Regions from separate parts of the Sporosarcina sp. P19 genome, predicted to be linked through region 4. Evidence: riboswitches for the same ligand, from Rfam matches in the RefSeq annotation. Region 4 holds a riboswitch; each other region holds the start of a gene.

Region 1 (5,623 bases), on a different contig from region 4:
AAGAGTGAAGACACCGTTGCACTAGAGGTGCACGCACACTACGTAACTAGGTAGAAATGCGACACTCTACGGTGGAACGCATATATAAAAAGCTGTCGCAAGAAGTTTTTCACTTCTTACGACAGCTTTGGTTTCGCTTATTATTTTGTTTCGCCTTCCCATGCTAACATGCCGCCCACCATGTTTGTTACATCGAATCCTTCGTCTGCCATAAGCTCCTGCGCACGGCCACTTCTGCCGCCTGAACGGCATACGAGAATGTAAGGTGTTTCAGCATTTAAGTCATGCATTACAACGGGTAGGTTGCCAAGTGCGATGTGTTGTGCACCCGGAATGATGCCTTCTGCTATTTCGTCATCTTCACGTACATCGATGATATTGAGCTCTTTACCGCTTTCTAGTTGCTCTTGCACTTCTTTTGCAGTTAATTCTTTTAAAGTCATGAATGATATCCTCCAAAGTGTTTAATGTACCCTTATTCTATCTTGCTGAGTTAAGCATTGTCTATTGAAATGAACTAATTAGTGTTGTTGTAATTCTTTCATAGTATGCCCTCGGTTTTCCCATAATCTGGTCGTGTCCGCCAATTCAACAATCGCAGGGATATAGCGCTCGGATTCTTTAATAGGCAGTTCCAGTCCGGATACAAATAATGAAAGTTCCATCATGAAGTCGCCGCCACTTACTTGCAAATTATATACTAGTTCAGAGACTTCTTCCTCTACATTCAATTGATCGCCGAAGTCTTCTCTTAACATATTCTTTACTTTTACCTGCTCTCGCGTTTCTTGAAAGTACTCTTCATCAATGAATCGCAGTAATTCTTCTTTTCCAGGTATGTAATATGGCTTTCCAGCTGCATTTCGTTTTAGGTTGTCCTTTTCATCCTCTTCGCTAGTCGCTTCAGCTACAAATTCGTTTGATTGAATATAAACGAAGCTCTCCTCTAGTTTTTCTTTCACTTGCTCTGATTGCAAAAATCTTTCCACTTCATCCAATGAAATCTCTTCTTTGTTTTGATTATTGTAGATCTCAACCACTTTTTCAACAGGCACAATCCCATATAGATTTGTGCACGCCACGATATACTTCATTACCAATTCTTCATTCATTATATACACGCCTTTCACTTATCCGGATAAATTCCCTATGTACTCTTTCTGTATTGTATCAAAACTATTGTTCAGTACGAGAACTATTTTGATCATTCAAGACGATGTCATAATATACTATACCAACTAGAAAAATCAGGAGGAATAGTATGGGTGCTATAAACGGCAAGGAGTTTGTACGTAGAATGAATGAGCAAAACGCGGAGATTTGGCTGGATGGGCAACAATTGAAAGGACCTATCTCTGAACACCCCGCTTTTAAAGGGCTTATCGAAACGAAGGCTTCCCTATATGATTTACAACTGTCACCTGCACATAGATCTCTTATGACATATGTTTCGCCAGTCACAAATGAGCGAATTGGAATTTCTTACTTACAACCTAAGACCAAAACAGATTTGCAGAATCGCAGAGTCATGACAGAAGAATGGGCAAGACTTTCTTGCGGCTTACTTGGTAGAAGTCCCGATTACCTTAATACGGTAATCATGAGCTTTGCCTCTTCTTCGCCTCACTTGCTCGGCAAGGAAAACTGCTTTCCCGAACATATTCAAGCGCTGTATGAACGAGCACGAGAAGAGGACCTATCTTTTACTCACACCTTCATCACACCGCAGACTAATCGATCTCAAAGTGCCTTTAATATGTCAGATGAACCAGTCTCTGCGAAGATTGTAGGTAAGACATCGAAAGGACTTATCATTAAAGGAGCTAAGCTACTTGCAACACAGGGCGGCGTGACAGATGAAGTATTGGTATTTAGCACGCCTTCATTTCTTGGGGATCCTGATGAAGCTTTCGCCTTTTCCATTCCCTCCGGAACAGAAGGTTTGCGTTTTCTTTGTAGAGAATCATTTGTAGGAGGGAGTTCCACATTTAATTACCCACTGAGTTCAAGGTTTGAAGAGATGGATGCTGTAGTGGTTTTCGATAATGTTCTCGTCCCATGGGAGCGTGTATTCTTTCATCACAATGCCGAAGTAGCTTCAGAGTTTTTTTCCATGAGTTCGTTCCATCCATTCGCCACACATCAAGTCATTACGAGACAGATCGTCAAAACGGAGTTCATGCTGAATTTAGCAGAGCAGCTCGTTCAAACGATTAATATAGCGGAATATCTCCACATTCAAGAAAAACTGTCTGAAATAATTATTGGACTCGAAACAATGAAAGCACTGCGAGATAAATCGGAAGCTGATGCAGCACTCGATCAATGGGGGTATATGTGTCCAAGTGCAATACCACTTCAAGTAGCCAGCAATGTTTTCCCGAAAGTCTACCCGCGTTTCAGTGAGATCATTCAGCTAATCGGAGCAAGTGGAATGATTGCGTTACCCACCGATAAGGATTTCCATTCGGCTATTCAACCTGATCTCGCAAAGTACCTGCAAGGAGCTACAAAAACCGCGGTAGAACGTGTACAACTGTTTCGTTTGGCTTGGGATTTGACGATGAGTTCGTTCGGCACAAGACAAACACAATATGAACGGTATTTTTTCGGAGATCCGGTTCGCTTATCAGGTCATCTATACCGATCCTATCCGAAAGACGCGGGGCAAGAAATGATACGCGGTTTACTTTCCGATTAAATAAGAAGTCTGCAATTCACCTAAACTATTCGGATGCATGTCTACACAAGTGGTTCACCAACGACATCAAGACTTACATTTTCTTTTATCAAAAAGCTCCCGAATAAAACAACTCCCCTAGGCCATGTTAGATGGCATAGGGGTGTTGTTTTAATTAATAGGTATTTCTTGAAAATCGATGCGAATAAATTTACCCGTTTCTGCTGAATAGGTGACAGTCACTAGCACACCGAATTCCCGTTCTTCCTCTTTTAACCAAAGCTGGAACTTTTCCGTGTTTGTAACTTTCTTTGAGTCAGTTGCGATATGCAAATAATCCTTGATATCTGCATGAGGATACTTGAGCATCGTTTGCTTGATAGCAAGCCTTGACCATTTGGCGTATGCCGGTACTTCCACTTTACTAAGTGCAGCAACTGGCGCATCACTAGTGCCCGACCCACTTGTCAATAAAACTCCAAGTGCCAAGCCTATTTTCGCAAAGATGGCGCACACCTCCTTTTAAGAATAGCATGCGCTGATTATAACCATTCAATTCTAAATAAAAAAACATCCAACTAAAATAGTTAGATGTCTCTTGTATATTAAATTTTTATTGTCTGTTCTTCCTTCACACCAGGCCACATTTGTTTCGTATACGCCATGTCCCAGAACATATACTCATAACGAGTCGTATTAAGGAAAATCTCCTCTAACTTCGCTAATTCCGATTCAGGCTTACCTTTTGCTGTTTCATCCATTAAGTCTAAGCACCAAGTAGCCAACTCCCCGAAGTCTTCCGATGAATACATGCGAATCCAGTCACCGTACAACGGATGATCCAACGCACCTGGCAACTCAGAAAGCTCTTTGCCGATCTCCCAGTAGCTCCACGCACACGGCAATAATGCAGCGACTACTTCCGCTAAAGAACCGTTTTGACTAACATGCAACATATAGTGCGTATACGCTAGGACAATGGGTGACGGCTTGGCATTCTCTAGCTCTTCTTCTGTAATACCAAAGCGAGCTGCATACTTACGATGTAGATCCATTTCCGTGTTTAGTGTACCGTTAAGTAACGCTGCAAATTTCCCCATCATCTCTACATCGGTAGCCTTCATCGTGCCTACAGCAAACACTTTCGCGTAGTCAATTAAATACAAATAGTCTTGCACCATATAAAATCGAAACTTCTCCTCATCCAACGTACCATTTCCAATTTCTTGGACAAATGGATGACTATGATTCTGTCTCCAAATTGGTAATGTCTTCTCTAATAAGCGCTCAGTGAACTTCATGTATACTCTCCCCTTTTACGTAGTAAATGAAAAAACCACTTCTTGACCAGAAGTGGCGGAGAGACATCACAGAGCCAGAAATAAGCTACGTAACATCTGCACCACTTCCTTACGCCGGTATGAACCGGATCAAGTTAAAGGGTTAAAGCAATATGCTTCTCTCAGCTCCACAGAGCACCCCTAGCGGTAACAACTATTTCATTTGTATATCCATTATAGGCATATCTTGTCAGAAAAGTCAAACGAATTAAGATTATAAACGGCCCAACATACAACACAGTGAATGGCAACAGTCCTCAAGTTGATGGCATTTAACCGAATAAGTTTATTTTTAGTGAGAGTCACGCAGTTTCAAATCTTTATTCTAGATGTTCTTTAAGCTTTTTCTGAACATCTTCTTCTATTTTTTTCACGCGCTCTTCTTTTAGTTTACGTCTTGGTTTAGGATGAAACCATTCGATTTCACCGTTAATAAATGTTCCTTTAAACTCTTCACCCTGGATCTTTAATTTAAATAACTGAAGTGGCCGAGTTTGATTTCTGCTAATCGAACGTTCGATTTCAATATCATCTGCTTCATTTCGAATCCCTTGCTCAGATAACAATTCCAACACTTTATTCTCTATGGCAATTACCTCTTCTTCACCGACGTCTTGCTTCGGATGTGGATGAAGCCATTGGATTTCACCATCATGATAGTCACCCTTATAATTACGACCTTCTATGATGAGCTTAAACTGAATTCGCTCGTACTGCCTGTCTTCAAAAACTTTTTCCGCTTCAAAGTCGTCTACCACAGGAAACACCTCCAAAAATAGTAACAAGTCTCTTTTTTATAGAATAATTCATCTTACTTCATCCATCACTACTAATTCAAGCTATTTGGCACAAAGTTAGATTTTTCCATCGTTCAAGTTTACTTATAAGGATCCTTTTCAAATATAAATAAAATTTACATATATCTAAGCAATAAGTTGTTGTCAAACCAATCACTGTTCTAAGGCACTTGTTATAAACGCAAAATTCAGTGGAAAAATGATGTTCACGGCCAGATTAAAAGCCGTTCAGTCTATTGCCCCTTTGCTCATTACAAGTCAGCATGCCAAATTCACACTTGGGTAACGGTCTTTTTAAAGACATTCATAATAAGCACGAATGTTGAGCCTATACACCTAAAACACCTGTAATTCCACTTGGATTGACGACTGGTTCCAGCCTATAAAGTGTTATTACTCATATGTTTAATGATACCCTAATTTCTGTGTTTCAATCATTTGAAATGACACTCTAACTATTTTATTGGACTGGTATCTAAGCTGTTCGAACACACTCCAATGCGCGAACTACTAATCATATAATAATTTATATATAAACAGCAAAATTAACAGGAAAAGCCCAACAACTCTTTAGAATTGTCGGGCCCTGTCTAGTACTTCCTTAAAAAACTTGGTTTTGTTTGATACCATTCGTCGCTAATCACGTGATGGCACACTGAAATAATTCGTTCTATGACCTGTGTATAGTTTGCTAATATACGGATGGTGAAGCCAGGAACAGCAAGTTTAGATAATCCAAATGTAAATTCTCCAGCCTCTTGTTGAATCGTTTCATACAATCGATCCAATAAAGCATCGCTTGTCTT
Region 2 (5,623 bases), on a different contig from region 4:
TTTGTACGACAATGACATAGAGGGGTAAGTCCGTAACGAGGTTATGTAATTCTTTTTTTGCGGATAGGCTACTGAAACATGTCAAACTCATTTTAAAGAGAAGAACAGATTGTTTTATTGAACTTTCCCTAACAGTATGCCATTCCTCTATAGTTTTAATGCGTTTCAATTTAAACCCTCCAGTTAATAGGTTTTATATGATCTATACAGTTTCACTATATACCCCTGACGGTATACAATCAAATTATTGATATTATTCATCGTACTGCCACGATTTGAAGAGTCATTTCACCGCCTGGTGTTTTAACTACTACTTGTTCACCAATAGAACGTCCTACTAAGCTATTGGCAAGTGGTGATTCAATTGAAATGATCCCGTTCACTATATCAGCTTCTTCGACACCAACTATTGTATAGGTTTCAATTTCGCCATCCGGTAGTTTTATGAATATCACAGGTGCACCAAAAACGACAGGATCTGTTCCGTCATTCGGTACAGAAGTTACTTCTGCATATCGAAGTCTATCTAAAAGTAGTAAAACACGCTCTTCCATTTGTGCTTGCGATGTTATTGCAGCCTCGTACTCAGAGTCTTCTCTAAAATCAAAAATTTACGTGCGTTTTTAATGCGCTGTAATGCATCTTGTCGATTTTTGAAATCCATTTTCTATAACTACAGAACTCTATACAATCTTTTATGTAGGTGCAACTTAACTAGATTGGATTCGTTTACACTAGTAGTTAACTCAAGATAGAGAAGTAATATATAACAATTCTTACTAGGGGAGGTTCCGTGAAGATATTTTTTGAAAAACATAAAGTACTAGTATTATTCATGTTTGCTTATTGGGGCGTCTGTCTAGTCATGCTCTTTAAGAGTTTGGATTTCCTCTATGCGGCGTTGTCATGGAATGTGTTATTGGCCATAATACCGTTATTCTTCATTCGTCAAGCGGTCATGACGGTAGGGCAGAGAAAAATTAGTTGGTCTGTTTTCTGGATATTGCTTTGGTTATTTTTCTTCCCTAATTCCGTCTATCTCGTAACGGATTTTATTCATATAGCGAATGAAAAGTTCAGGTGGATGGCAAATGTAGGACCATATGCGCCAGGTGGCGGTATAGTATACAGCCATGACATTTTGATATGGACGAAGTTGTTAGTGATTGCCATGGGCTTCTTTTATTCCATCGTAGTAGGACTGGAGTCTGTTTATATTTTCGAACAGATTGTCAGAATGAAGTATTCAAGAAAGATCGGCTACGCCAGTATTTTAAGTGTCAGTTTGCTGACAGGAATCGGTGTTTATATTGGGAGGTTTCTACGTTTCAATAGTTGGGATATAGTTTTCAATCCACTCCAAGTGTTACAACAAGTGGCGGAAGTAGATCGATTTGCGGTACAGTTCATTATCGCTTTCTCTGGCTTTGTTTTATTTTGCTATATGCTGTTTCGATCGTTTAAGGAAAAGTAAGAAGTGCACTTGTGCCGGCAATACACGTGGATGTTTAGCTATTCATGTGTATTGCAGACACAGGTGCTTTTTGATTCTAAAGGGGAATGAATGTTTAGTTCACTTTCAGCAAGGGAAATTACATGGATGAGACGAATAGAAGAGTTTACTTTTAAAAAAGGAGTAAGATAAAAATGGAACAGTTGAAAGTACAATCGATGCGATTGAATGATGGAACGAGCCTTCCTTCAATTGGTTTCGGAACGGTTAAAGTAAAAGGTGCGCAAGGTGTAGTCAGTACGTTAACAGCGATTGAAGCGGGGTACAGACTGATTGACACATCAACGAATTATAATAATGAAGGAATGGTAGGAGAGGCGGTTCGGCGGTCATCTGTACCTAGGGAAGAACTGATGATCAGTTCCAAACTTCCTGGAGCTTCACATGATTACGAAAGAGCAATTCTGATGATCCAAGAGTCACTGTACCGTATCGGAATCGACTATTTTGATAAATACTTGATTCATTGGCCACTTCCAAAACAAGATCAATACGTAGAAGCGTGGAAAGCATTAGTCGATGCGCAGAAATTCGGACTGATTAAGACGATTGGTGTTTCTAATTTCTTACCGGAACATCTAGAGCGTATCATTGAGGAAACAGGTGTAACGCCGGCGACCAATCAGATTGAACGACATCCGTATTTTAACAATAACGAACTAGTAGAATACAATAAAAGCCGCGGTATTGTAACAGAAGCTTGGAGTCCTTTAGGGCGTGAATTAAATGACGTGTTAGAAAATGAAACGATTGTTTCGATAGCTAAAAAATACAATAAGGAACCAGCGCAAATTATTATTCGTTGGAATATACAGAATGATATTTTAACGGTCGTAAAATCATCTAACTATGCCCATCAAAAAGCGAATCTCACTGTATTCGACTTTGAATTGACCGAAGAAGATATGAGACAAATTGATTCCTTAGATAAAGGCGAAGCGGGAAGAGTAGAAGGGCAGCACCCGAATGAATATGAAGAGTTTGATTAAACGTATCTTTTTTAGTAAAGGGGATCATTGAAAAATTCTGCGATTTCAGATCCTGTTATCCTGATAAAAATGACCCACCTAGGTCCGCATTGCAAAGAGGCGTGGTGGGTCGCTTTTTATTGTACCAACATGAAATCCAACGTTTAAAGGACAACGGCTAAACGTATTTGTGTAATCGGACGCGTGAATGGAAAACGATAGTACGTCACAATACCGATAAATTTTTCAGGAAGCTAAAAGAGCACAAATCCTGTTTTTGAATAGCAGAACATGTATTAATAATGGACACTCTCGATCTTCAAGCATTTCATACACTTCCTATATGTTACGGTTTCTGTATATTCGTGTATGCACTGTGCTTGCAGGAGAGCCAACTGTTCTTCTAACTGAAGAAGATTTCGGCGTTTTACAGAGATCTGCTGTATTAACTGTTCAGTTGTCATAACTCCTTCACTCCTTATCAATGATAGATTTCAGCACCAGATTTTTTAAATTCTTCAGCTTTCTCCTTCATGCCATTTTCCATTGCTAGCTTCTCTTCTAAACTGTTTTCATCAGCATATTTTCTAATGTCGTGTGAAATTCGCATACTGCAAAACTTAGGTCCGCACATCGAACAGAAATGGGCGATCTTGGCTCCTTCAGCAGGCAATGTTTCATCATGATATTCCATCGCGCGTTCAGGATCCAAGCTTAAATTAAATTGATCTCGCCAACGGAATTCGAAGCGGGCTTTTGATAATGCGTTGTCACGTTTGTATGCATTCGGATGACCTTTTGCTAAATCAGCTGCATGGGCTGCAATTTTATACGTAATGACGCCTTCACGCACATCATCTTTATTCGGTAGACCAAGATGTTCTTTAGGCGTTACATAACATAACATCGCTGTCCCGAACCAACCGATCATAGCCGCACCAATAGCAGATGTGATGTGGTCATAGGCAGGCGCAATATCTGTCGTTAAAGGACCGAGCGTATAGAAAGGTGCTTCTTGGCAAATCTCCATTTGCTTCTCAACGTTTTCCTTAATTAAATGCATAGGTACATGTCCAGGACCTTCTACCATGACTTGCACATCATGGGTCCAAGCAATTTTCGTCAGTTCTCCAAGAGTTTCAAGTTCAGCGAATTGAGCCTCGTCATTGGCATCAGCTATTGAGCCTGGACGTAATCCATCTCCTAATGAAAACGCGATATCGTACTGTTTCATAATTTCACATATATCTTCAAAGTGTGTGTAGAGAAAACTTTCTTTATGATGCAACATGCACCACTGGGCCATAATAGAGCCACCTCGTGAGACAATTCCAGTCACACGATGAATCGTCATGGGAATATAACGCAGCAGAACACCCGCATGAATTGTAAAATAGCTGACCCCTTGCTCTGCCTGCTCAATCAATGTATCGCGGAATACCTCCCATGAGAGATCCTCCACTTTGCCGTTTACTTTTTCCAACGCTTGATATAATGGAACCGTTCCGACGGGGACAGGTGAGTTACGGATGATCCATTCACGTGTTGTATGAATGTTCTTTCCAGTTGATAAATCCATGATATTGTCTGCGCCCCAGCGTGTAGCCCATGTCATCTTTTCCACTTCCTCAGCAATTGAAGAGGAGACGGCAGAATTACCGATATTCGCATTGATTTTCACATGGAATTTACTTCCGATAATCATCGGTTCCGCCTCTGGGTGGTTGATATTAGACGGGATAATTGCCCGTCCTTTCGCTACTTCATCCCGTACCAGTTCAGGGGTTACATTTTCACGGATTGCTATGAACTCCATTTCAGGTGTAATGATTCCTTTGCGCGCATAATGCATTTGTGTAACATTCATGCCGTTTTTTGCTCGTAATGGTTTACGTTTCAACAATGGAAATTCTGCTTCTTTTTGCATATTTTCCATTGAACGATATCCGTTATCCCGTGGTTTCACTTGCCTGCCTTCATATTCTTCCACGTCATTTCGTTCAACTATCCAGTTCTTCTTGATAAGTGGAAGTCCTTTTTTGATATCCACTTGATAACCAGCTTCCGTATATTTACCGCTTGTATCATAGACACGGAAAGGTTCATTCGCTATTTCACCTTGCTCAGTTATAGTTGGTGATAGCTCAATTTCGCGCATCGGTACAAGTATGTCTGGACGATTTCCTTGTACGTAGACCTTTCTACTAGCTGGAAAACATTCATGGATATGGATTTCTTCTCGCTTCTCTTGCATTTTGTCATCGTCTCCTTTTAAGGGGCGACATGACTCGATTCAAGTGATGGGAATCGGCAACAAAAAAGACCAGTTCCGTAGATAGGACCTGGTCTTCAAAACGCATAAATACGCGTCGCTGATAAAATGAAAACTTCCCTACGCTGGTACGAGCCAGATCAGGTCCAAAGAGTCCGGAATGCGTGTACTGTCATTCCATCTCAGTCCAATAACGTTGGACACCCCTAGTATTAGTATTTAATTGTTCGAACAGGAATAGTATACCATACCTTAATCGGTTTTTAAAGATTAATTATTCTGTTAATTTTCATAAGTTCCGTTATTTACATGTAACTAGTGTGATTGGTGAGGAAGCAGAAATGCAGAATCAGAAAAAACCTTCGATATACTCTGCATTCAGTCTGGTAGGAAGTTAGTGGGAAAGTATATCGCTGGCTTGTCTGTAAAGATCATTCTATGGACAAGCTATTTTTATAAGATCTTTTCAACACCACTCAAGAAAGCATGTAATGATGAGAAGGGAATGTCTTTGTATGACTTGTAAGATGCATAAATAGTGATGACGTGAGATAATCAAAAATGAAAAAATAAAAGAGGAAGGATCAGTGTAGTAGAGTTTACATTGTATAACATATCTAGGATTGAGAAGGATGAATGCTATGGGGAAGTAAAGTCACATACATATTTTGTTTTTATCATGGTGCTTGTCATAATATGCATCAAGTATGCAGTAATTGAAGCAATTTTTTTATTGTAGTCTAGACACGCTTGCATACAGCTAATTAGAAATATCATTACTATGGAGGAGGTAACCAATATATGTCCTATGTTTTACTCATTATTGGATTTGTATTATTAATAAAAGGAGCCGACTATTTCGTGGATGGC
Region 3 (5,623 bases), on a different contig from region 4:
TTGTTTCTCATATCAAATGCATAAGAAAAGCAGTTGGATTACTGAATACTATAGGGTACTGATATATATACTAACAATAGTAAGTATTCAAGTTAATGAGGGGCTGTTAGTATGAAAGTTGCTGTAGCTATCGATGGTTCTGAACATGCTTTTCGTGCAGCGAAATATGCGCTGACACTTTTAGAAAATGCACAAGACGCAGAGCTTGAAGTGATTTCCGTAACCGACTATAACAAAGTGGAAGTTGAACAACTCCTGTTACAAAACTTTAACAGTTTATCCTTGTAAGAAGATCGAATTGTGAGACCTGTAGTGGAATTGGCGGAAAGAGCCGGAGTTAAAACGACTATCACGCTGTTACGAGGGAATCTGGATTAAGGAATTATTAATTATTTACATACGGGAAATGTTGCACTATTAGTGCTTGGTAGTGTAATGGAGAAAGCAAATTGTCCAGTAACAATCGTCAAATAAAGAAAGTCGTCATATAGACTTGTATAGTAGACTTTTTGACGATTTTTAATGTAGATAGGAATTTTTGTTTTTTTAAGAAGCAGATAGTTGGATTTTTGTTAAGTAATTGGTAGAATGGTTTTGGATTGTTAGAGCAGATATTTAGTACTGGACTACATGATCCGTGAAGAGGGTAAAGAACATGAGAATGGATTGTTATGTCGGTGACAGAAGCTGAAAGAAGATCTCAATTGAAAAATTGAAGAAAGTAGTTGTAGGAGGTTTTATCATGAAGATTGCTGTGGCGGTAGATGGCTCAGATAATGCATTGCGGGCAACAGATTATGCGATTATGTTAATGGAACAATTTTCTGAAGCGAAACTAGAATTGATCCATGTCATCGACTTCAATAAAGAAGATGAGCGATTATTAAAACAAAGTCCTAATAGTCTTGATAAGTATCAAAAGAAGAAGTTGCAATCTGCGTTGAAGTTAGTAAAAGATAAGGGAATAGTAGCGGAAGTCACAGTACTTCAAGGAAATCCGCACCAGCAAATCATTAAGCATGTAAACAATAATGAAATTGATCACCTCATCCTTAGTAGTCGAGGCTTGCGATTACTTAAAAATTTAGTAATGGGTAGTGTCAGTCAAAAAGTAATCAAACATGTGAATAGCTCTGTCACGATAATTAAATAAATAATATAAAGCAAAACTGCCATAGCATCTCGTAAAGATATGCTATGGCAGTTTTTTTAGAGTCGTTGATTAGCTACAAGGATACTGGATATCATAATGATATTTGCAACTAGAACACTGGCTGTACTAAATGACGCGAAACGCACTCTTGCAAAAAATTACATAATTGGATTGAAAGCTAGATAAATATGATTGGGTAGGTTGCATGATTTATTGAAACGACTAACCTAATTAAAAGCATTTACGTACACATCTAGTGCCCAGTAAGATATGATACCCATATGGGTATATAAGGGGTGACAAGATGAAAGAACAATCGTATGAAAATCATACACGTGTAACACCATTGCAACACTACATTTGGCTGCCATTAAGCTTTGTATTGCTTTTAACAACAGCGATCTATGGAACTTATCAATTCGTAAAGCATGGTTTTTCAATGCAGCTTCTGCTATTATTCGCAGTTACCGTTCTCGCTATTATTCCAGGAATGCTTGCACGTATTTATGCGTTGTCTTTGCAAGATCGATTAATCGTCACGGAAGAACAGCTTCGTTACTTTATGTTGACGGGTAACCGTTTAGCTACAAGATTGACGAAACCACAATTGATTGCATTACGATTTGCTTCAGATGAGGAGTACGTGGAGCTTGCGGATCGGGCTGTGGTTGAAGAGCTATCGCCTGATGAAATTAAGAAATCCGTAAAGTCTTGGAGAGCAGATCATCAGCGGGTGTAATGAAAATGAGAGCACAGGATCTGAACTAGATCTGTGCTCTCTTTTACTGTGGTTACATATTTTAAGTGTGGCTTATCGAATGATTATCAATAAACTGATAGTAAAAAAGCCGAACATAAACTACCTATCATGACAAGTAAAAAAAACATATCTATGCCGTTATACCGTGTAGGATAATAATACGTCCTGGCAGCACCCATCTGATACTGTTTTGCTTCCATCGCAACTGCAATGCGTTGTGCGCGACGTATACTTTGGGCAAATAGAGGGACGGTATAGGATTGCAATCGCTCATACAACCCCTTTATCCCTTTTGAAAACTGGATATTCCGTACTTTCAACGCATTCCTGCGAATTTGCAGCTCTTCAGTTACAGCAGGAATTAAACGAAAAGCCGCAATAAAACTATATGCATATTTGGATGGTAGACGAAACTGCTGCATCATAGCGTAAAAGAATAGTACGGGTTGGATCGTTAAGATAAACGTAAAGCCGACGAATCCGAATGAAAGGGACTTACTTCCGAGCAAAAGCGCATGTTGAATGCTCTCTTCGGAAATCTTGAACAGCCCCCATTGCCAAAGCACCGCTTCCCCCTTACCGAACAACAACATCGTCAATCCAGTAGACAGGAAAGAAATGACTAACGGAATTGAAAGTATTGAAAGTTTCTTCAATGAATAACCGCTGAATACATAAAACACTATTCCGTATAAAACCGCTTGTGAGATAGCAAAAGGTACACTTTGATTCACAAGCGTAATAATCAAGAACGCAAAAAATACGATAAATTTTAGTGCGGGATTGACTCGGAATAACCAGGTCTCGCGTTTAGGTGTGAACCAATTGAACATTCTTTGCACCTCCTGGTATATTAGCCGTATGCAGTACGCCGTCCACTACAGTCCAAACAGCAGTGGCGAAGCTCTCTACAATTTCCGTATCATGCGTAACCATCAAAATGGTCATGCCTTCAATGCGCAACTGTTCCAGCTTCTCAAGAATGGCGAATGTGTTTCGTGCGTCCTGTCCAAAAGTAGGTTCATCGAGCAATAAGATATCTGTATCAGGAGTGAGAGCAGTTGCTACACTCAAACGACGCTTTTGACCCGTAGATAGCTGATAAGGATGGCGTGAAACAGAATCAGGTAAGTTAAATAAGCGTATCAATTCCTTCGCATAACGATCTGCATTAGCTTTTGGCATATCGTGCAAAGAGACGGTTAACTCTTCCGTAATCGAATTCGTCACAAATTGTAGTTCGGGATTTTGAAAGACAAGTGAAAGACCTTTCGGCAGTTGGCGCTTCTTCTTTTTCCACGCAATGGGCACGCCGTTCACCTCGTAGACACCGTCAGTCCGAAGTAATTGCATGAGTGATAAGAGCAATGTACTTTTACCAGAACCATTTTCTCCAACAATCGTAATCCAGTCAGCAGCTTGTACGGTCGCCCGTTTGACAGAAATCTTCTCCACTTGACCACGATAGCCGTGAAAGTCCTGAATCTGAATTTTCTCCTCGGATGTAACTGTTTGACGATTGATCATCATCGATTGAAATGCTTCAGACGCTTTATATTCTTCCCATACCCCTGGATACCAAATACCATAACGTTTCAGTTCTTCCTGAAAGTGTGCGAAGATCTCTGCAGGTGAACCGTCTGCTATCATAACCCCATGATCATTAAACAGCACTACGCGATCAACCCAGTCCGCAATCAAATCAATTTTATGTTCCACGATAATCACAGTTTTATCAGCGGTTGCTTCTTTAATAGAAGACCAAATTTGTTGCGTGCCTTCTGGATCCAGTAAGGCAGATGGTTCATCCAAAAATAGCACGTCAGGTTCCAGTAATAATACAGAAGCTAATGCTAACCGCTGCTTCATACCTTGCGACATTTCATTGATGGACGTATGTGGGTCTTTCAAATGCAAGTCTACACGTTTCAATACCTCTTCAATAAGAAGGGCCATTTCTTCACGCGGAACTTGAAGATTTTCCAATACGAAAGCGAGTTCCTCATCGACATATGTCATACAGAACTGTGTATCGGGGTCTTGGAAAACGAATCCCCATGAGTCAGGCAACTGAATGTCTGTTGCTTTCATTGGTAGTTCGATAGAGTTTGGTATAATGCCGCTCAATACTTGGAGTAAAGTAGATTTCCCGCAACCACTAGGACCGAGCATGAGAACTTTTTCACCAGGCCGAACAGAGAAGGAGAGGTCTTTAAAGAGCAAAGCATCTTCTCCTGGAAACTTTAATCGTAAATCGGTAACGCTGATGTTTTTCATAGTTGGATCATTCCTCCGCGTTTACTGATCAAGCAACGTATATTCTTTCTTATCAACAGGTCGAATTAACGATGTCACGCCTGTTGCTTCTAGCGCTCTTACAATAAATACAGCGAAAATACCTGTGAAGATGAATGCGCTGATTGTACGTAATCCGTATTTCACAATGAGTGCCCATGTTTCGAGTGCTGCGTACCCGTAAATTAAATCGAGTCCGAAACTTGCAAGACATGAAGCGATACCTGCTAACCCGGCGATTAAAATGGAATAGCGTCTATAACGGAATGCAGCAAACAGTAATTCCGCAGCAAGACCCTGTGCAAACCCATACATCAAAACCTCAATACCATGTCCGGCAAACGCAGACAAGGAAGCCCCTGCCAGACTTGCGATGAATGCAGTACCAGGCTTTCGCAATAATAAAAAGGCGAACGGTCCTACCATGAACCACATGCCGTAAAGCAGTTGACGTGCGACAGGCATGATCGGTTTGACGACAGTGTATAAATCATCCCAAAACTTCATCAGTACCCCAAACACCACGCCAATCATGATGGTGATCAACAAATCGGTAAACTTTAACTTCTTCATACTCTTCCACTCCTTGTTATTTTTTTATACAAAAAAGCCGTCTGAAGAGCAGACGGCCGAAGAAGGAAAGAGATTCCTGTATAATTCCATCGATCACGGTCTCTACGCTGGCATTACCCAGATCAGATTAACGGTCAGCAGTAGATTAATCTGCTATCTCAGCCTGTTTCTCTCAAGCACCCGTACGGACAATTATGTAAGTAATCCTAGTATACAGCACGTTGAATTGTCTGGCAACTTAAGAAATTACTACACGTTTCAATGAACTGCATACAGTTTAAATTGAACATATACTAGTGAAATCCTGATATACTAAAAGGATAGAAATAATCTTAATTGTGTTCTTAATATAATGTAAATAGAGTGTAAAAGGAGTTTTTACATGACGAAACATATAGCATTTATTGACGTGGAAACGACAGGTATGAGTGCCGAGGCCAGTGAAGTGATCGAGTTAGGCGTTATGCTCGGAGAGTATGAAGATAATCGTATTATTCGGGTGGCTGATGAGTATTGCGAGTTTCAAGAACCGTTCTATTCCATCTCTCCGACCATTACGAATCTCACAGGCATTACCGATCAGATGGTAAGAGGGAAGTCATTGGATATGGATAGAATCTTGAAAATACTAGATCAAGCAGACGGTATAGTAGCGCATAACGCATCATTTGATAGAGGATTCGTTAGTCGACTATTGCCTGAAACGCTCGACATGGACTGGTATTGCTCCGTCCGACAAATCAAATGGAAGAATTACGGCTTTGAGAACGGTAAACTGCAACAATTGCTGAGAGCGCACCGAATTCAAGTGCATAACGCTCACAGAGCGCTCGACGATGCAA
Region 4 (5,623 bases):
GGATACGTTGTTGCCCAACTAGTCCGATAGGTGCAAACAGCTCTTGCCGAGAATATTTACTGCTCAATTTGTCACGAGCCCTTCAGTCGGACTGCTAGCTACGCCATAATCGCGTACTGGCATACGTCCTGCCTTATAGCCGAGGCGTCCCGCTTCAATCGCCAACTTCATTGCCTCTGCCATCATGACAGGATTTGCAGCTTCGGATACTGCGGTATTCAGTAAAACGCCGTCTGCTCCGAGTTCCATCGCAAAAGCCGCGTCTTTTGGCGAGCCGACGCCTGCGTCAATGATGACAGGTACATTGGATTGCTCAATAATAAAGGATAAATTCAGTGGGTTCAGAATGCCTCTGCCCGAACCGATCGGCGCAGCACCTGGCATGATAGCGTGAACACCTAATTCACATAGTTTTCTTGCAAGCACTACGTCGTCTGACGTATAGGGTAATACAATGAAGCCTTCCTCTAACAGCATTTCCGACGCGCGTAATGTTTCCACGGGATCGGGGAGCAATGAACGGCTACACCCGATGATTTCCACCTTTACCATGTCGCAAAGTCCGGATGCTTTTGCGAGACGTGCGATATGTACAGCTTCTTCTGCTGTGCTTGCTCCTGCCGTATTCGGTAGCAATGTATAGCGTGTTAAATCTAGTTGTTCGAGGAAATTGGGCTGTGACTTCTCAAAAATATCCATGCGTCGTACCGCGAACGTCAGGATCTCTGCTTCTGATACCTCAACTGCTTGCTTTTGTATTTTAAATGAAGGATATTTCCCCGTACCTAGTAATAACCGTGAAGAGAATTTTTTATCTGCTATTTTTAACATTTTCATCCGCCTCCTACAAAATGTATGATTTCAATTTGGTCTCGGTCCATAATTGGTGCGTCATAGTAATCTTTCTGCAAAATCTCTTTGTTTTTCTCCACAATCAAAATACGATCGCCAAGTCCTAAATGCTCAAGTAACTGCTGAATCGTCCCTACTTCCGGAACGACCGAATACGATTTTCCGTTCAAATCAATCATTTTCTCCATCAGACGACACTCCATTTCTATAACTTTGTAAGACTTTTAGTGAATGCATAGGGGATAATACGGCAGCACCTGCTACATTGTTTCGCTGTAAATTGGGCAAGTGATGCGGCTGAATTCCGCCGATTGCATACACGGGAATCGAACTACACTCTGCAATAGAAAACAATTCCTCCGTTCCGCGCGCTGGCAGTCCGGGCTTCGATTTCGTCTCGAAAACATGCCCGTACAAAAGCCAGTCTGCTCCTTCTTTCACAGCTTCCTTTGCTTCTGCCAACGAATGAATCGAGCAACCGAATGCCAGCTCAGGAAATTCTTGATGTGCATCTGGTAAAGACATGCCATAACCGGTCAGCTGTACTTTTGATAGGTTCAGCCTGCTAGCTAGGTGAGGTCTGGCATGTAGAATGAGCTTGTTGAGTGGAAATCCAGCACATGCAAGGCGCGTGACTATATTTACAAGCTGTTCATCTGTCTTGGACTTTTCCCGCAAAATGATGGCGTCAAGAAACGGTGCAGTCTGCTGCAAGTGTAGCGTCAGTTCATCAATTGAAAGGCGGTCGTCGGTCACGCCAAGTAATTTCATTCATTCCCCTCCAATAGAAAAAACCACTTCCCGAATCGGAAAGTGGTAGAAATGTCGACAGAAATATATCCGGAACGACTCGCCACTTCCCTCCGCAGGTGCTAATCTGTTCAGGTGATAAGGGTTTCAGAGCCACACTCTTTTCTCAGTCCTTGTGAAGGATTCCCCTAATGGTCAAAATATTTAGTTTTCATATCTAGCATATCATGTGTATGGCGGAATGAAAAGAGTTTCTTTTACATATGTACTCATTCAGCGATTTGATTAGCGATACCGATTTCTACACTATTTACAGTGATTTCCATAATTTTGTTGTTTCAAAGGATGCTTGCTTCTTGTAGAGTCGGTTCCATACTTGCCTTGATGGAAGAGTACGTATGCTACTTAGTACATATTTCAAAAAGCGCTCCGAATAAAAGATAGAAGGTAACTGTATGAAAGTATATGATTCATTTCCTCCTCTTTAAAGTGTATGTGTGATCCTAAGTATAAGAGTATTTTGTGAAATCTGCCGTGATGCCTATCAACTTTCGTCAAACAATACTTTTTCTTCTCGTCAAAGTGCTTTATACTGAATAGGTAGTACACATTTATGAATAGAGGAGAATCGTACGGATGAAATTAACCTATTCTGGTAAAACGAAAGACGTCTACCGCTTGGAAGATGGCCACGTGCTATTGAAATTCAAGGATGATGTAACAGGGGAAGATGGTGTATTCGATCCAGGTGCTAACACAGTAGGCCTGACGATTGATGGTGCTGGGAAGTCTGGACTTCGCATGACGAAATACTTTTTCGAGAAATTGGAGGAGCAAAACGTACCAACACATTATATCGATGCTGATCTGGATGAAGTAACGATGACGGTGAAACCTGCTACGGTCTTTGGTAAAGGATTAGAAGTGATTTGTCGATACCGTGCGGTCGGAAGTTTCTTGCGCAGATTCGGTGCGTATGCTGAAGAAGGGCAAGTATTGGATGCTTTCGTGGAAGTGACGCTAAAAGACGATGAACGTCAAGATCCACCTATTTCAGAAGATGCTTTGGCGCAACTTCATATTTTAACGCATGAAGAATACGCAACGCTTAAAGAATTAACTCAACAAATTTCTGAAGTCGTTCGATCAGAGATGGCGGAAAAAGGGTTAGAGCTATATGATATCAAATTGGAATTTGGTCGCGATCCTGAGCGAAACATCATGTTGATCGATGAAATTTCAGGTGGTAATATGCGTGTTTATCAAGGGGATACATATATTGCACCAATGGAATTAGAAAAGATATTGTTTTCATAAAATTCAACCGGAAACGAAAAATGTTTCCGGTTTTTTATATTCGCTCTTAGGCTATACGCTGTCTGACTTAGCAGCTTTTTACTTTTTAATCAAATAAATAAAATAATATATTTACTGTTGACAACGTTTTCAGAGTTTCCTATAATTACAACCAGTGTCAGAGGAGACACATAGTTTGCTTCTTCAACAGTGTGTGAACGTTGGTTGGATGAATGCGTATGGTAGTAAATTCAAGATATTGAAAGTGTCTTTCATATCAGCGAATCTTTAATATATCTGCTGTTTCCATGAACAAAAGCTCCCCGCTTTTGTAAAGGCGCTCTTTTTTGCACTTCATACCGCAAGGCAGAAAGATAGCACCCATAGTAGCCAGCACGAATCTCCATTTTGGCTTTTCTACGTAAGTACCCTTGCTATATCCGCTAGATTCATAAGAAGAATCTGCCGAGCGTGTTTGCTCGGTCCTTAAAACCTCACATTGATGACTATTCGACGAACGTATTTCAGTTAGATCGTGTTCTCGGATAAAGAAGCACACATCTTAGAGAATTTCAGATGATGAAAATTTGTAAAACTACATGTAAGAGAACTTGGAGGAGAAACTGTTTGCAGATTAAACACAAAGTTTCGATTGCAGGACTAGATCCGAACGATCCGTATTCATTTCGTATTCCGACTGTAGAAGATGGAAAGTTCATCTGGCAGCTCATTAAGGATACGAAAATACTCGATTTGAATTCCTCCTACAGTTATTTGCTGTGGGCAGATCAATTCAGCGACACGAGTATCGTAGTAGAAGATCACGGAAAGCTTGTAGGCTTCATTTCAGGCTTTATTCAACCAAAAGCGCAAGATACCTTGTTTATCTGGCAAGTGGCAGTCGATGAATCTGTACGAGGTAAGCGTTTGGCTTCGCGTATGTTGCATACGATTTTGCAAAGTGATGCATGTCGGAATATTCGGTATCTAGAAACAACAGTTACGCCATCTAATATTCCGTCAACAAATCTATTTAAAGGCTTAGCACGTGACTTAGGGACGGAATGCACGATCACAGATGGTTATACGAAAGATCAATTCCCGGGTTGCGGGCACGAATCAGAAAAACTGTTCCGCATTGGACCATTCTGAGAAACTGGCCGATTGTCGCAACTTGACACTGGAAAAATACAGAATCTAACGGAGGAATTAATTACACATGGTACTGACAAAAAGTCAGAAAGTAATGGAAGTATTCGAGAATCGCGAGTCGCAAGTGAGAAGTTACAGCAGAAGTTTCCCAACAGTTTTCAACAAAGCAAAAGGCTATAAGATGTGGGACACGGAAGGTAAAGAATATATCGATTTCTTCGCCGGCGCAGGTGCTTTGAACTACGGCCACAACAACGAAAAAATGAAAGAAAAGCTGATTGAATATATTCAAGATGATGGAATTTCACATAGTTTGGATATGGGCACAACGGTTCGTAAAGAATTTCTTGAACGATTTAACGAAGTGATCTTGCAGCCGAGAAACATGGACTATAAAGTAATGTTTCCTGGTCCTACTGGGACGAATACAGTCGAAAGTGCACTGAAAATTGCCCGCAAAGTAACGGGACGACAAAATATTGTAAGCTTTACGAACGGTTTCCACGGCATGACGCTTGGCGCATTGTCTGTAACAGGCAACGCATACAACCGCGGTGGAGCCGGAGTGCCGCTTAACAATACGACGTCTATGCCATTCGATACGTTTTTAGAAGAAGATCAATCCTTGACCTTCCTCAAAAAATATTTAGCTAATGCCAGCAGTGGTTTAGATTTGCCAGCAGCTATGATTCTCGAAACGGTACAAGGGGAAGGCGGCATCAATCCCGCAAGCTTTAACTGGTTGCGTGAAGTAGAACGTCTCTGCAGAAATTACGATATCTTACTAATTGTCGATGATGTTCAAGCAGGTTGCGGTCGAACTGGAACATTCTTTAGTTTTGAACCAGCTGGCATTAAACCTGACATCATTTGCATGTCAAAATCCATTGGTGGCTACGGATTACCATTAGCACTCACGCTGATCAAACCAGAATACGATACATTCGGTCCAGCTGAGCATAACGGAACATTTCGCGGTAACAACATGGCCATCTTAACAGCGACTGAAGCTTTATCGTACTGGGAAACAGATGAATTCGCTAAATCGGTACAAGAAAAATCCAAGCTCATCACGAAGCGCATGGAAACAATCGTCGAAGACTATCCACAGTTGAAAGCTACAACTCGTGGCCGCGGCTTCATGCAAGGAATCGTCTGTGGTGAAGGCAAGGAAGACTATGCAGATAAAATCTGTGCAAAAGCATTCGAAAAAGGCTTGATCATTGAAACGTCTGGACCTGAAGGCGAAGTTGTCAAATTCCTCGGTTCATTGATTATAGATGAAAAAGGCATTGATCAAGGATTCGATATTCTAGAAGAAGCGATTGAAGAAATCGTAAAAAACTAAGGGAGAGAATGTTCAGTGATAGTACGTACAGTAGATGAAATTATTGGTAGCGAAAATGAAACGAAGGCAGAAACGTGGGCAAGCCGACGTTTCTTACTGAAGAAAGACAATATGGGCTTCTCGTTCCACGAAACGATTATTTACGCTGGAACGGAAACGCATATCCATTACCAAAACCACCTAGAAGCTGTATACTGTGTGGCGGGCGATGGTGAAATCGAAACG

What was found. A riboswitch is a leader RNA that binds a small molecule or an ion and turns the genes downstream of it on or off. The one in region 4 is predicted to bind thiamine pyrophosphate.
Region 1: another riboswitch for thiamine pyrophosphate. It lies ahead of tenA (thiaminase II); the one in region 4 lies ahead of CSV74_RS09835 (thiamine phosphate synthase).
Region 2: another riboswitch for thiamine pyrophosphate. It lies ahead of thiC (phosphomethylpyrimidine synthase ThiC); the one in region 4 lies ahead of CSV74_RS09835 (thiamine phosphate synthase).
Region 3: another riboswitch for thiamine pyrophosphate. It lies ahead of CSV74_RS09370 (ECF transporter S component); the one in region 4 lies ahead of CSV74_RS09835 (thiamine phosphate synthase).

The regions. Positions count from the first base shown of each region.
Region 1 covers NZ_PDYR01000006.1:93,644-99,266, forward strand. Annotated here, with positions in the region: gene CSV74_RS08545 (rhodanese-like domain-containing protein) at 141-443, opposite strand; gene CSV74_RS08550 (hypothetical protein) at 522-1,112, opposite strand; gene hpaB (4-hydroxyphenylacetate 3-monooxygenase, oxygenase component) at 1,262-2,701, shown strand; gene CSV74_RS08560 (DUF3889 domain-containing protein) at 2,852-3,151, opposite strand; gene tenA (thiaminase II) at 3,286-3,981, opposite strand; TPP riboswitch at 4,071-4,173, opposite strand; gene CSV74_RS08570 (YheE family protein) at 4,341-4,778, opposite strand; gene CSV74_RS08575 (urease accessory protein UreD) at 5,408-5,623, opposite strand, start outside.
Region 2 covers NZ_PDYR01000003.1:197,516-203,138, reverse strand. Annotated here, with positions in the region: gene ytxJ (bacillithiol system redox-active protein YtxJ) at 1-169, opposite strand, end outside; gene CSV74_RS05775 (GreA/GreB family elongation factor) at 258-554, opposite strand; gene CSV74_RS05770 (DUF1361 domain-containing protein) at 794-1,474, shown strand; gene CSV74_RS05765 (aldo/keto reductase) at 1,648-2,502, shown strand; gene thiC (phosphomethylpyrimidine synthase ThiC) at 2,963-4,735, opposite strand; TPP riboswitch at 4,854-4,971, opposite strand; gene CSV74_RS05755 (calcium/sodium antiporter) at 5,555-5,623, shown strand, end outside.
Region 3 covers NZ_PDYR01000007.1:76,017-81,639, forward strand. Annotated here, with positions in the region: gene CSV74_RS09345 (universal stress protein) at 112-288, shown strand; gene CSV74_RS09350 (universal stress protein) at 743-1,153, shown strand; gene CSV74_RS09355 (DUF6526 family protein) at 1,458-1,892, shown strand; gene CSV74_RS09360 (energy-coupling factor transporter transmembrane component T family protein) at 1,979-2,746, opposite strand; gene CSV74_RS09365 (ABC transporter ATP-binding protein) at 2,724-4,190, opposite strand; gene CSV74_RS09370 (ECF transporter S component) at 4,212-4,781, opposite strand; TPP riboswitch at 4,864-4,975, opposite strand; gene CSV74_RS09375 (exonuclease domain-containing protein) at 5,164-5,623, shown strand, end outside.
Region 4 covers NZ_PDYR01000008.1:12,220-17,842, reverse strand. Annotated here, with positions in the region: gene CSV74_RS09850 (ThiF family adenylyltransferase) at 1-67, opposite strand, end outside; gene CSV74_RS09845 (thiazole synthase) at 64-837, opposite strand; gene thiS (sulfur carrier protein ThiS) at 834-1,040, opposite strand; gene CSV74_RS09835 (thiamine phosphate synthase) at 1,024-1,623, opposite strand; TPP riboswitch at 1,694-1,802, opposite strand; gene CSV74_RS09830 (phosphoribosylaminoimidazolesuccinocarboxamide synthase) at 2,239-2,919, shown strand; gene ectA (diaminobutyrate acetyltransferase) at 3,526-4,050, shown strand; gene ectB (diaminobutyrate--2-oxoglutarate transaminase) at 4,118-5,398, shown strand; gene CSV74_RS09815 (ectoine synthase) at 5,414-5,623, shown strand, end outside.